4 regions of the Bacillus sp. NEAU-Y102 genome follow, and region 4 is predicted to be linked to each of the others. Evidence: riboswitches for the same ligand, from Rfam matches in the RefSeq annotation. Region 4 holds a riboswitch; each other region holds the start of a gene.

What was found. Region 4 has a riboswitch for lysine ahead of ACYFX0_RS14885 (aspartate kinase). Riboswitches for the same ligand answer to the same signal wherever they lie in the genome.
Region 1: linked by a shared signal. The riboswitch ahead of ACYFX0_RS24565 (amino acid permease) and the one ahead of ACYFX0_RS14885 (aspartate kinase) in region 4 are both predicted to bind lysine.
Region 2: linked by a shared signal. The riboswitch ahead of ACYFX0_RS27355 (amino acid permease) and the one ahead of ACYFX0_RS14885 (aspartate kinase) in region 4 are both predicted to bind lysine.
Region 3: linked by a shared signal. The riboswitch ahead of lysA (diaminopimelate decarboxylase) and the one ahead of ACYFX0_RS14885 (aspartate kinase) in region 4 are both predicted to bind lysine.

The regions. Positions count from the first base shown of each region.
Region 1 is NZ_JBTWFK010000011.1:154,709-157,925, forward strand. Features, by position in the region: gene ACYFX0_RS24555 (sulfite exporter TauE/SafE family protein) at 1-421, shown strand, start outside; gene ACYFX0_RS24560 (GNAT family N-acetyltransferase) at 461-910, opposite strand; lysine riboswitch at 1,232-1,423, shown strand; gene ACYFX0_RS24565 (amino acid permease) at 1,536-3,002, shown strand; gene ACYFX0_RS24570 (iron-sulfur cluster biosynthesis family protein) at 3,116-3,217, shown strand, end outside.
Region 2 is NZ_JBTWFK010000014.1:96,542-99,758, reverse strand. Features, by position in the region: gene gapN (NADP-dependent glyceraldehyde-3-phosphate dehydrogenase) at 1-766, shown strand, start outside; lysine riboswitch at 944-1,125, shown strand; gene ACYFX0_RS27355 (amino acid permease) at 1,274-2,698, shown strand; gene ACYFX0_RS27350 (ABC transporter permease) at 2,758-3,217, shown strand, end outside.
Region 3 is NZ_JBTWFK010000002.1:130,374-133,590, reverse strand. Features, by position in the region: gene ACYFX0_RS07080 (DUF3888 domain-containing protein) at 223-618, shown strand; lysine riboswitch at 708-889, shown strand; gene lysA (diaminopimelate decarboxylase) at 1,070-2,386, shown strand; SAM riboswitch class I at 2,502-2,610, shown strand; gene ACYFX0_RS07070 (YezD family protein) at 2,683-2,826, shown strand; gene ACYFX0_RS07065 (phosphoadenylyl-sulfate reductase) at 2,914-3,217, shown strand, end outside.
Region 4 is NZ_JBTWFK010000005.1:175,123-178,339, forward strand. Features, by position in the region: gene ACYFX0_RS14880 (DoxX-like family protein) at 1-819, opposite strand, end outside; lysine riboswitch at 1,011-1,197, shown strand; gene ACYFX0_RS14885 (aspartate kinase) at 1,400-2,629, shown strand; gene ACYFX0_RS14890 (VOC family protein) at 2,859-3,217, shown strand, end outside.

The sequences.
Region 1 (3,217 bases), on a different contig from region 4:
TCTTCTAGCAAGAGGAAATGAAGCTAGAAAAGTTATTGGATCTGTAGATACGAGTGAATTTCCTGTTTCACTCGCTGCAACAATTGGTTTCTTCATCTCACTTGGCTGGGAACAAGTAAGCTGGGTTTGGGTATTTGCCTTAATGCTTGGCGGTATTGTCGCAGCTCCAATTGCTGCATGGTTAGTTCGTATCGTTCCAGCACATTTACTTGGGGTATTAGTTGGTGGTCTTATTATCTTTACGAATATACGTACACTGCTGACTACATTTAAAGTGGATCCAACTATTATTTCACTTTCTTACGTGGCAGTTGGTCTTGTCGTTATTATTTCTATTTTCATTGCTGTTCGCAATCATTCCAAGCGTTCTAACGCATCGACAGCCGGATATCCGAATGATCAAAAACAAATGCTACCATAACGATAAAAATACCGCCCGATATACTTCGAGCGGTATTTTTTATTTTTCTATTTTCCAATTAATCATCGTTTCTGTAGCATTTACTCTCTTCATATGTAACTTTTCTAAAACACGAATCGAACTATAGTTATCTAGGATTGTCTCTGCAATTATTGTTTCTACCTCTCCTGTTTTGAAAGCCCAATCGATTAGTTCTCTTACAGCTTCTGTTGCATAGCCCTGATTCCAATATTTCTCAATAAATCCATAGCCAATTTCTACTGTTTGATTCTCGTTTGGTTTCCCTTTAAACCCAATATCACCTAAAACGCTATCATCTTCTTTCCGAAGAACATACCACGCGCCCCATGGTAATATAGCTGCATCTTGTTTTACATTCTTTACATGCCCTACAATATGCGGACCGCTATTGTATCCTTGCTCGTTAGCAATTTGAATCCTCTCTTCTGTACACGGCACTATATAGAGCCTTTCTGTTTCTAATTTCATATTGATTTCCCCTTTTTACTTAAACGTTACTCTAATTATAACAAATAATATGACTTTATCATGAATGTCGAATTATATTTTTCTGAATTTTCTTTTAATTTAGAGGGTTTTTCAATATTTTTTGCGAAACATTTGTATAACAATTTTTTCTTTGCTTATTGCTACATAATAGTAGGTTCGGGTGGAGTTTTGCAAGCGTTTCCTATACAATAACCGATATTTTTTGACTTTTCCTAACAAAATATCTTGCAATATATTCAGAAAGTCATTACAATTGCCATATATTAAAAATCTTAGCAATATATCAAATCCTCATCAATCCGATGAGGTAGAGGTTGCGACTTTTATGAGTAAAACGGACGAGACACAGAGAATGTCACCAACTCCGTTTGAAAGGAAAGGTTGCCGAAGTTTATATTTCTTCTCTGGAAATATGAGCTGGGGCTGTCTCCGAAAGGAACAGAACTGTCACGTTTACAAATTACCGTGTAAACGTGGGGTGCTATCTTAACGGAAGGGTATGATGGGGTGGTTATTTGTGAAACGTTCCGCCAAATTCCTTTGGCGGTTTTTTGTATTTTTCTCCCCCGCTCCTTCCTAACCTACAAGAAAAGGAGTGTTGAACATGAATAGCGCAACAAATCAATCTACCTCTAAAACGCAAACTACACAAGGACAAGGTGAATTAAAACGCGGATTAAAATCTCGTCACCTTACGATGATTTCTCTCGGTGGTACAATTGGTACCGGACTATTTCTTGCCAGCGGTGGTGTCATCCATACAGCTGGACCTGGTGGCGCATTAATTGCATACGCCGCAATTGGAATTATGGTTTATTTTTTAATGACAAGCTTAGCTGAACTTGCAGCTTACATGCCTGTTACTGGATCTTTTAGTACGTATGCAACAAAATTTGTTGATCCATCACTTGGCTTTGCACTTGGATGGAACTATTGGTATAACTGGGCAATTACGATTGCTGCTGAACTTGCAGCTGTAACATTAATTATGAAATTTTGGTTCCCAGATACTCCTTCTCTTATTTGGAGTGGATTATGTTTAGCTATTATTTTCCTTTTAAACTATTTATCTGTTAAAGGGTTTGGTGAATCTGAATATTGGTTCGCACTTATTAAAGTAGTTACTATTATTATCTTTTTAATTGTTGGTTTCATGATGATTTTCGGAATTATGGGCGGCGAAACTGTTGGATTTAAAAACTTCACAGTTGCAGATGCACCATTTAACGGCGGTATCATGGCAATTATCGGTGTATTTATGGCAGCTGGTTTCTCCTTCCAAGGAACTGAATTATTAGGAGTAGCTGCTGGTGAAACATCTGATCCAGAACGTAATATCCCAAAAGCAATTCGTTCAATCTTTTGGCGTATTCTTTTATTCTATATCCTTGCGATTCTCGTTATCGGTTTACTAATTCCTTATACAACTGAAAGCCTTGCTGCAAGTGATGTAACAGTAAGTCCGTTTACACTTATTTTTGAAAAAGCGGGCGTTGCCTTTGCTGCTTCTGTTATGAACGCTGTTATTTTAACTGCTGTACTATCTGCTGGTAACTCTGGTATGTATGCATCAACTCGTATGCTTTGGGATTTAGCTCGCCAAGGAAAAGCACCAAAGTTTCTTGGTAAATTAGATAGCCGCGGTGTACCTGTTAACGCATTAATCGTAACGTCAATTGTTGGTAGTATTGCTTTCATTGCTTCTTTATTCGGTGACGGTGTTGTATACATTTGGTTATTAAACGCATCTGGAATGTCTGGTTTTATCGCATGGGTCGGAATTGCAATTAGTCATTACCGTTTCCGTAAAGCATATATCGCACAAGGAAAAGATTTAAAAGACTTACCATATAGAGCAAAATGGTTCCCATTCGGTCCAATCTTCGCATTTACACTTTGTATCATCGTAATTTTAGGACAAAACTACGGCGCATTTATGGGTGAAGCAATTGATTGGAACGGTGTACTCGTTTCTTACATCGGTTTACCACTCTTCTTAGTACTATGGTTAGGTTATAAATTTACGAAAAAAACAAAAGTGATTCCACTTGATAAATGTGAACTAAAATAAAGTGAAACGAGCAAACAAATTTGTTTGCTCGTTTTTTGTTGCAAACCTCTTTCCTTTATTATTGCTCCTGTTTTTGCAATAATAAAGGAAATATAAATAAAGGTTGGGATACAATGAACATTCGTATTACTGATGAAGCAAAAGCAGCTATACGTAGATTAGAACGTGAAGATAAAAAGATCGTTCGCATTAGAGGAACAATGACGAACTCTTGT
Region 2 (3,217 bases), on a different contig from region 4:
AGGCATCAATATGGTATCGTTCACAGGCGGTACGAACACAGGTAAACATTTAGCGAAAAAAGCTTCAATGATTCCACTTGTATTAGAACTTGGTGGTAAAGATCCTGGTATCGTTCGTGAAGATGCTGACTTACAAGATGCTGCAAACCATATCGTAAGCGGTGCATTCTCTTACTCTGGTCAACGTTGTACAGCTATTAAACGTGTACTTGTACACGAAAACGTAGCCGACGAGCTTGTTAGCTTATTAAAAGCGCAAGTAGCTGAACTATCAGTTGGATCTCCAGAACAAGACAGCACAATCGTTCCATTAATCGACGACAAGTCTGCTGACTTCGTTCAAGGCTTAGTTGACGATGCTGTTGAAAAAGGTGCTACAATCGTTATCGGTAACAAACGTGAGCGTAACTTAATTTACCCAACATTAATCGACCACGTAACAGAAGAAATGAAAGTTGCTTGGGAAGAGCCATTCGGCCCAATCCTTCCAATCATCCGTGTTTCTTCAGATGAGCAAGCAATTGAGATTGCTAACAAATCAGAGTTCGGTCTGCAAGCAAGTGTCTTCACAAAAGACATTAACAAAGCATTTGCAATTGCTAACAAAATCGAAACTGGTTCTGTTCAAATTAACGGACGCACAGAGCGCGGCCCTGACCACTTCCCATTCATTGGTGTAAAAGGTTCAGGTATGGGCGCACAAGGTATTCGTAAGAGCCTTGAGTCTATGACACGTGAAAAAGTAACAGTATTAAACTTAGTTTAATTTTATATGTAGAAGCTGATCTAGTTTAGATCGGCTTCTTTTTATATCAAATAATTATTCATTCCTAATCACAAACTCTTCTCTATAATCTGATTATTACTATATCCATTGACGTATAAAAATTCATTTGTTACTCTTAAAGACGTTAATTTAATATTTAAATCCTCATTCGTATCTCGGTGAGGTAGAGGTTGCAATCATTAAGAGTATCATTTCAGGAGATGTAGTGGCATTGATGAAGGAATGAGAAAGGAATGGTTGCCGAAGTAAGTCGTGTCCACCATGCACGCTTGCTGGGTCTGCATTTAATAAGTGCAGAACTGTCACAAACGTTTCGTTTGTGGAGAGCTATCGAGAGGTATGTCGTGGGTTTCTTATAAGATAGAAAGCATGTAGCGGCAGATTACGTGCTTTTTTTGTTTTGTTTGGGACTTCTCTTCCTGACTCAGGAAGACATACATATCTCCTCGCTTGACTTGGTTATACTAACTTTGGAGGTATTTTTCTATGCAACAAAAAAAATGGGGCTTTTGGGTACTAACAGCTTTCGTTGTCGGTAACATGGTTGGCGCTGGTATTTTCATGGTGCCAAGTACGTTGGCAAAAACAGCAAGCCCACTCGGTGTCACTTTAGCTTGGTTAACTACAGGGTTTGGTGTTTTAATGCTAGCTCTTGTTTTCGGTAATTTAGCAATTCGTCGTCCTGATTTAACGACAGGGCCACAAAGTCATGCATATGCTTTATTCTCAACACCAAAAAAGAAAAAAATGGCTGGTTTCAGTATGGTATGGGGATATTGGGTTGCAAACTGGGCAAGTAACGTTGCCATCATTACATCATTTGCGGGATATTTATCACTCTTCTTCCCAATTATGAAAGATACGCGACTACTATTTTCAATCGGCTCGTTTAACGTAGAAGTCGGAAAACTAATTACATTTACGATTTGTTCCATCTTACTTTGGGGAACTCATATTATATTAACGAACGGTGTAAGCGGAGCTGGAAAACTAAACTTCTTAGCAACAACAACGAAAGTAACTGGATTCCTTTTATTCATCGTCGTTACGTTATTTGCATTCGAAGCTTCTAAGTTTGGACAATGGTACACACCGATGATTGATAAATCAGGTGCATCACACGGTCTTCTTTCACAAGTAAATTTAGCTGCTCTTACAACGCTTTGGGCGTTTATCGGAATTGAATCAGCCGTTCTTTTATCAAACCGTGCTGTTTCTCCAAAAACGGTAAAACGTGCAACAGTTGCGGGATTACTTATTACAGTTGCGATTTACTTAGGAATTACAATTTTAACAATGGGTGTACTTCACGTTGATAAATTACAAACTTCTGAACGTCCATTAGCAGATGCACTAAACGCTGCAATGGGTCATGGCGGCGGGAAACTTATGGCATTACTTGCTCTTACTTCCCTGTTCGGTTCTATCTTAGGCTGGATTTTATTAAGCTCAGAAGTACCTTATCAAGCAGCAAAAGAAGGTTTCTTCCCTTCCTTCTTCACGAAAACAAATAAAAAAGGAAGTCCAATTTACTCATTACGATTAACAAACATTATGTCGCAAGTATTCCTATTCTCAACATTATCAGGAACTATTGCGGAAGCTTATACATTCGTTATTACCGTATCAACACTGGCCTACCTCATTCCATATCTCGTTTCACCAATCTTCCAGTTAAAACTAGTCGCAACTGGTGAAACATATAAAAATGAAATGCGGGCAAGAATTACAGATGGTATAGTCGCAGTGATCGCACTTTGCTACGCACTATGGGTTATTAAAACCGGCGCATCCGATATAAAAACGTTCCTTCTCGGAATTGGTTTATTCGTAATTGGATTTGCTTTCTATCCATTAATGAATCGTGATCAGAAAAAAAATAACGAAAAGAAAAACGGGCAAGTTGCATAACGCAATTTGCTCGTTTTTTCTTTTGTAAAACATATATAATAGAACAAAGAGGTGAAAACATGTCAATCGAATCGCTATGGAGCAGTCGCTTCCAACAACATATTCAAAATATCATTACATACTTTGCACGTATGATTAACGGTTTACTATATAGCTTTATCTTTATTTCATGCGTTGGTGCATATTATTATGCTCAGTTTCTAAAAGCATCTCCTTCTAAAGGAATATCTTTAATAATTATAACGATTGTACTTACGTTCATTATAACGAGATGCCCTATCCGTACATTTATTCAAAAACCTGATGCTGTCTATTTGCTTGCATTAGAAGAGAAACTAACATCCTATTTCAAAAAATCTCTTCTATATAATTACATCATTCAGCTTTTCCCATTATTATTTACGTTCCTTATTCTCGTACCACTTGCTATGCAATCATTACAATTAACTGTACCTTTTTTATGTACAATCTTTATCGTGTTAATGATTACGAAAGCCTGGAACATGTACATACATTGGA
Region 3 (3,217 bases), on a different contig from region 4:
TCTTGTGAGTCAGTTTGCTTAACGACTCCTTTTATATATACGAACAGTCCTTTGTTATTATGATTATTATACTATGAGTATCATTATACGAAAATAAAAGGGGGTTGTGGGCTTTTTTATAATAATCGAGTAGAAAAAGATTGGTGGGAGACAATAAAACAGAATTTCTATGTATGATAATTATCGTACGTAGAAAGAATCGCGTGATATACGGAGGTTATAATGCGAAAATTATTATATTTTATAGCATGCAGTAGTGTTATACTTTTTACTTCACCGAGTGTGTCGGTAGCTCAATATGATGCACCTCTTATGGAAGATGCACTTTATTCTGTTTTATTTCCAAAAATAAATAAAGCAATTGAAAAACAATATGGAAGTTTGAAACCTTATCAATGTCCTAAAATTATTAGTTTAAAAAAAGTGTATAGCGGTACATATTTATTTCAAGCAAGTATTGAAGTGACAAAGTATGAACGTGTTGCTGGGAAAATTGCTCCACCATTTGAGAAGGTAACGATTACATTTAATAACGAAGAAGGCGAATGGGAAGTGACAAAGATTTCAGTAAAGCGCTTACCAAACGATACAAAATTAAACTGTAAAAAAACAATATAAAAAATTGTTTGACAAATAAAATGGTCCTTTGGTATTGTTAATAGCAACAATTAGATGTTTGAAAATTAAATAGACTTACCTCATCTACTCTCAAAGGTAGAGGCCGCGATAGGAAAGAGTAAGCTATGGGAGATTTAATGGAATCTGTGATCATAGGTTGAAAGGGACTATTGCCGAAATATAAGAATAACCATCTTATTCATATATTGGGACTACATTGAATAAATGTAGTACTGTCATAAGATTTATTTTATGGAGAGCTATTTGGAGATGTTGATGCGGTTTCTTATTTTGAGGAGATAACAACTCGTTTATTTTTTCAATATATATTTTTCCTAATAAGAAACGCGTGTGAACATTGTTCCGCGCGTTTTTTGTCTATCTAAAAGCGTGCTGCAATGAATAGAAGATTGGGGTTATGAGTTTTAGAGGAAATAAGGGAGGAATTTAAATGTATTTACACGGCACAAGCCGAATTAATGGGCAAGGACACTTAGAAATTGGAGGGTGCGATACGACGCAGCTAGCAAAGCAATACGGAACACCACTTTATGTATACGATGAAGAGTCTATTCGAGGAAAATGCCGAGCGTTTCATCGTGCTTTTAAAGAAAGTGGTTTCTCTTATCAAGTAGCATATGCAAGCAAGGCGTTCTTGTGCATGGAGATGTGCCGAGTAGCTCGTGAAGAGAATATGTCATTAGACGTTGTTTCTGGGGGAGAATTATATACTGCGCTCCAAGCAGGATTTCCAGCATCACGTATTCATTTTCATGGAAATAATAAAACAGAAGAAGAGATAGTGATGGCTCTTCAGGCGAATATTGGTTGTTTTGTCGTAGATAATTTCTTTGAATTAGAAGTTTTACACGATTTAGCGATGCAACATGGAAAATTTGTGAACATATTAATTCGTGTAACGCCTGGAGTAGAGGCGCACACACATGAATATATTACAACAGGCCAAGATGATTCGAAATTTGGATTTGGCGTTTCAAACGGTCAAGCGATGCAGGCAATTGGATTTGCTTTACAAAAATCAAATTATAATGTGCTAGGGATTCATTCACATATCGGATCGCAAATATTTGAAACAGCTGGTTTTGTTCGAGCAATTGAAGTTCTTCGCCAATTTTTAGAAGAAGTGAGAGAGCAAACAAACTATGTAGTAAAAGTATTAAATGTAGGCGGGGGATTTGGAATACGCTACACAGAGTCGGATACACCATTAACTCTTGAGACATATGTGCGAGCTGTAACAAGTGCAGTGAGAGAACAATTTACTGTATGTGAATATCCATTGCCAGAAATATGGATTGAACCAGGCCGTAGCATTGTAGGTGATGCTGGGACAACAATTTATACAGTTGGATCTGTGAAAGATATTCCTGGTATTCGGAAATATGTATCAGTCGATGGTGGAATGACAGATAATTTAAGACCTGCTTTATATAGTGCGCGTTATGAAGCAATGTTAGCGAATCGAGGGAATGATGAGAATGAGGAACTCGTTTCGATTGCTGGGAAATGCTGTGAGAGTGGAGATATGTTGATTTGGGATATTCATTTACCAAAAGTCGCTTCTGCTGATTTACTAGCAGTTTCCTGTACAGGAGCCTACGGGTATTCGATGGCGAATAATTACAATCGGATTCGAAGACCAGCCGTGGTCTTTGCAAAAGGCGGAACATCGCAAGTAGTTGTGGAACGCGAAACATATGAAAATATTATTGGGAACGATCGCATACGTATTAAAGAGCTTGTCTAAATAGAAAAAGGAGTTGTTCGGATGGGCAATTCCTTTTTTGTAAAATAAAATAATTAAAATATATCGGAAAACTAGGATTGAAAAAAATCAGAATTGTGATAAAATACAAATACAAAGCTTATCAAGAGAAGCGGAGGGAACTGGCCCGAAGAAGCTCGGCAACCTGCTTATAGAAAGCAAGGTGCTAAATCCAGCAAAATGGAATCCATTTTGAAAGATAAGGTAAAATATATTACCGAACAGTCTTTTCGAAATGGGAAAGATTTTTTTTATGAATAAAAAGGGGGGCTGTTCGCGTGAGTGTGCGGGAACATTTTGATGAAGTATCCGAGAAGATTGAAGCGATGCTTGCTGATATGAAATATGGTTCAATTACAATTGTTGTACAAGATGGAAAAGTAATTCAGTTAGAGAAAAGTGAAAAAGTACGTTTAAAGTGAAAAGCGCTGACTAGAAAAACTAGAGGCGGTTTTAACCTATTTTCATTAGGTTAAAACCGTCTTTTTGCTTTTACAGGGGGAAAAAACATGTTGACGTATGAAACGTGGGAAGAAAATGTTGTTTCATTTTCGGAAGAAGATGAAACAAAAGGCGCGTTATCAGTATTAAATTGGGCTTATGAAGAGTATAAAGATGAAATCGTCTATGCATGTAGCTTTGGGGTGGAAGGTATGGTATTGCTGCACCTTATAAACCAAGTAAATCCATCTGCTAAAGTTGTATTTTTAGATACAAATGTTCATTTTCAAGAAACGTATGAATTAATTCAAAGAGTGAGGGAACGATTTCCTTCATTGAATATTATAGAAAAACAGCCAGAACTTACACTTG
Region 4 (3,217 bases):
ATTTAATGTAATCGGATTAAACGCCCCTGTAAAGCTTGCAATATTCGTAAATCCTGCCGCTAACGTTAAAACTAGTAATACAATAATATGCAATATAAATAATTTTCGTTTTGTTATTGGCAACAGCCATACGACACCGAAAATTATTTCTAACACCCCAATTATTTTAAGTATATATACACTACTTTCATTTGAACCAATTAATACAGAAAGCATCTTTACTTCTTCTGAATGAGTAAACAGTAGTTTCGGCACTATCCCTTGATATATCCATACAAAAGCAAATAAAAAGCATACGAGCCAATACGTCATTGTTCTTCTAATTAGTAACCTAGGATGAAGCCCCTTTTCTAACCATAATTTTAAGGCATCAAAACTCCAAGCTGTCGCCCAACCTAATAACGGACGAAAAATATAGGAATCTATTACCTTTCCTATACGACCAAATCTTGTATCATAATCATATTGTGTCTCAAAATGGATGTATTCTTTATTCGGCGTATACTTCCAATAACCACGTCCTATTTGAATAAGAGATAATGTATTATCCGTCCAAAATTTTAATGAGGAAATTCTTTCACCAGTTTCTTTTCTTATTTCACCTATTGATTCCCCTTCTCCAGCTATTTCAAGCCCAAATCCAATCTTTGTTTTATACAAAAACTTCTGTGGTTCTCCTTCTTTTTTCTCTAAATACGAAATTTCAGTAAAGCGAGCATCCCACTCTGTATGTATATCTGGTTCTTGCGTATATCTCCATAATTTTTCCATCGTCGTGTTCATTTTTGTCGCAACATAAATAGGCTGTTTCCTTTTCATTCTCCCACCTCCTATGCACTATAAGTTTAATGTACATGCAATGAATTTATTTTGCTACATTTTTCACAAACTTTTCTGTAAAAAGAAAGAATTTTTAAAATATATGTAAAACACTTGATTCCCCGAAAAATTTAAATTATTATAAAACAAATGTTACCAATAACTTCATAAATCAAACACTCTCGCCTAAAACGTGAGATAGAGGTTGCGATACTTATGAGTATTCTAATGGAGACACAGAGATGTCTATGAACTTAGATGAAAGGAAGTATTGCCGAAATTGATAAATTTCTCTGCATTTATCAATTGGGGCTGTTTTCGAATAGAAACAGAACTGTCATATGTACAGACGTGTACGTATGAAGAGCTATCTACAAAAAAGAGATATCATTTTTTATGATATTCCTTTTTTGGCGGTTTTTTTATTAGCTCCGTTTTCTGTTTCCCTTTTCCTGTAACAGCACCATCCTCACTTATTTGAGATGGTGTTTTTTGTTTGTCTTTCTGGTAACTACAGGAGTATTGGGATTTATATATTTCCTAATCTATTCTTAAAAATAGACGAAAGAAGGAATTTGCAATGGAAACAATTGTTCAAAAATTTGGTGGCACTTCTGTCGGAAGCGTCGAACGCATTCAACATGTAGCAAATTTAATTATTGAAGAATATGAACGAGGTCATAGCGTTGTCTCTGTCGTTTCAGCAATGGGAAAAAGTACGGATCAACTTGTCGCACTCGCTAACGCTATTACAGAAAATCCAAGTAAACGTGAAATGGATATGCTTCTATCTACAGGAGAACAAGTAACTATTTCATTATTAACAATGGCACTGCAAGCAAAAGGCTATCATGCAATTTCATTAACAGGATGGCAAGCTGGTATTACGACAGAATCTGTACATAGTAGTGCACGGATTACTGACATTCATACAGATCGTATTCAATCTTATCTTGCTGAAGGCACGATTGTTATCGTAGCTGGTTTCCAAGGTATAAGTGTAGAAAATGAAATTACAACGCTTGGCCGTGGTGGTTCTGATACGACTGCTGTCGCACTAGCCGCTGCACTTAAAGCAAAAAAATGTGATATTTATACGGATGTGACAGGCGTATATACGACGGACCCACGAGTTGTAAAAGATGCTTACAAATTAGATGAAATTTCTTATGACGAAATGTTAGAGCTTGCTAATCTCGGTGCTGGCGTATTACACCCGCGCGCTGTTGAGTTTGCTAAAAATCATAACGTAGTTTTAGAAGTTCGCTCAAGTATGGAACAAGAAAACGGAACAATTGTAAAAGGAGAATGTAACATGGAACAACAATCAATCGTTAAAGGTATTGCATTTGAGGATAACATTACACGTGTCACAATTAAAGGACTAGAACAAGGCTCGCTTTCAACAGTTTTCTCTACATTAGCAGCAGCACACATTAATGTAGATATCATCATTCAAAGTATTACAAATGAAGGAACTGTACATCTCTCCTTCTCCATTCACTCGAATGATTTAAGAGAAACTTTAAAAGTTTTGGAACAAAATCAAGAAACTCTTCACTACGAATCTGTAGAACATGAAAATCACTTAGCAAAAGTATCAATCGTAGGATCTGGCATGGTATCTAACCCTGGTGTCGCTGCAAATATGTTCACTACTTTAAAAGAAGAAAATATTCATATTAAAATGGTAAGTACATCAGAAATTAAAGTGTCTGTCGTTATTGACCGCCTTCATTTAGTAACAGGTGTTGAGGCGTTGCATCAATCATTTATGGCGAAAATTGAGCCTTTAGTGCAAATGAGCTAATTTGATATTTTCAGTAACGCTTATAAAAAAATCATATTAATCTACTTCCTTCCTATTAAATAAAATGCTGTTCGTTAACAAGATGCTATATGACATATAAAAAAACACCTTGTCACCTTTTCATATACTATGACAAGGTGTTTTTGACTGAAAGGAATTTGTAACTACTTAGTAGTATAATTATGAGGATGATTAAATAATAAACTTTTATACATAAGGAGATAAGACTATGGCAAAAAACAAATTACTACGAATGGACAATGTCAGCATCGTTGTAGAATCCCTTGATAACGCAATCTCTTTCTTCGAGGAGATTGGCTTGAACCTCGAAGGGCGAGCCACTGTCGAAGGTGAATGGGCTGGTCGCGTAACTGGACTCGGCTCTCAGTGCGTAGAGATTGCTATGATGGTCACTCCAGATGGCCACAGCCGAATTGAACTTTCGCGATTTCTCACCCCACCTACTATATCAGATCACCGAAATACTCCTGTAAACGCCCTCGGTTATCTACGCGTCATGTTCACCGTTGAAGACATTGACGAAATGGTATCCAGACTCACTAAGCATGGTGCAGAGCTCGTTGGCGA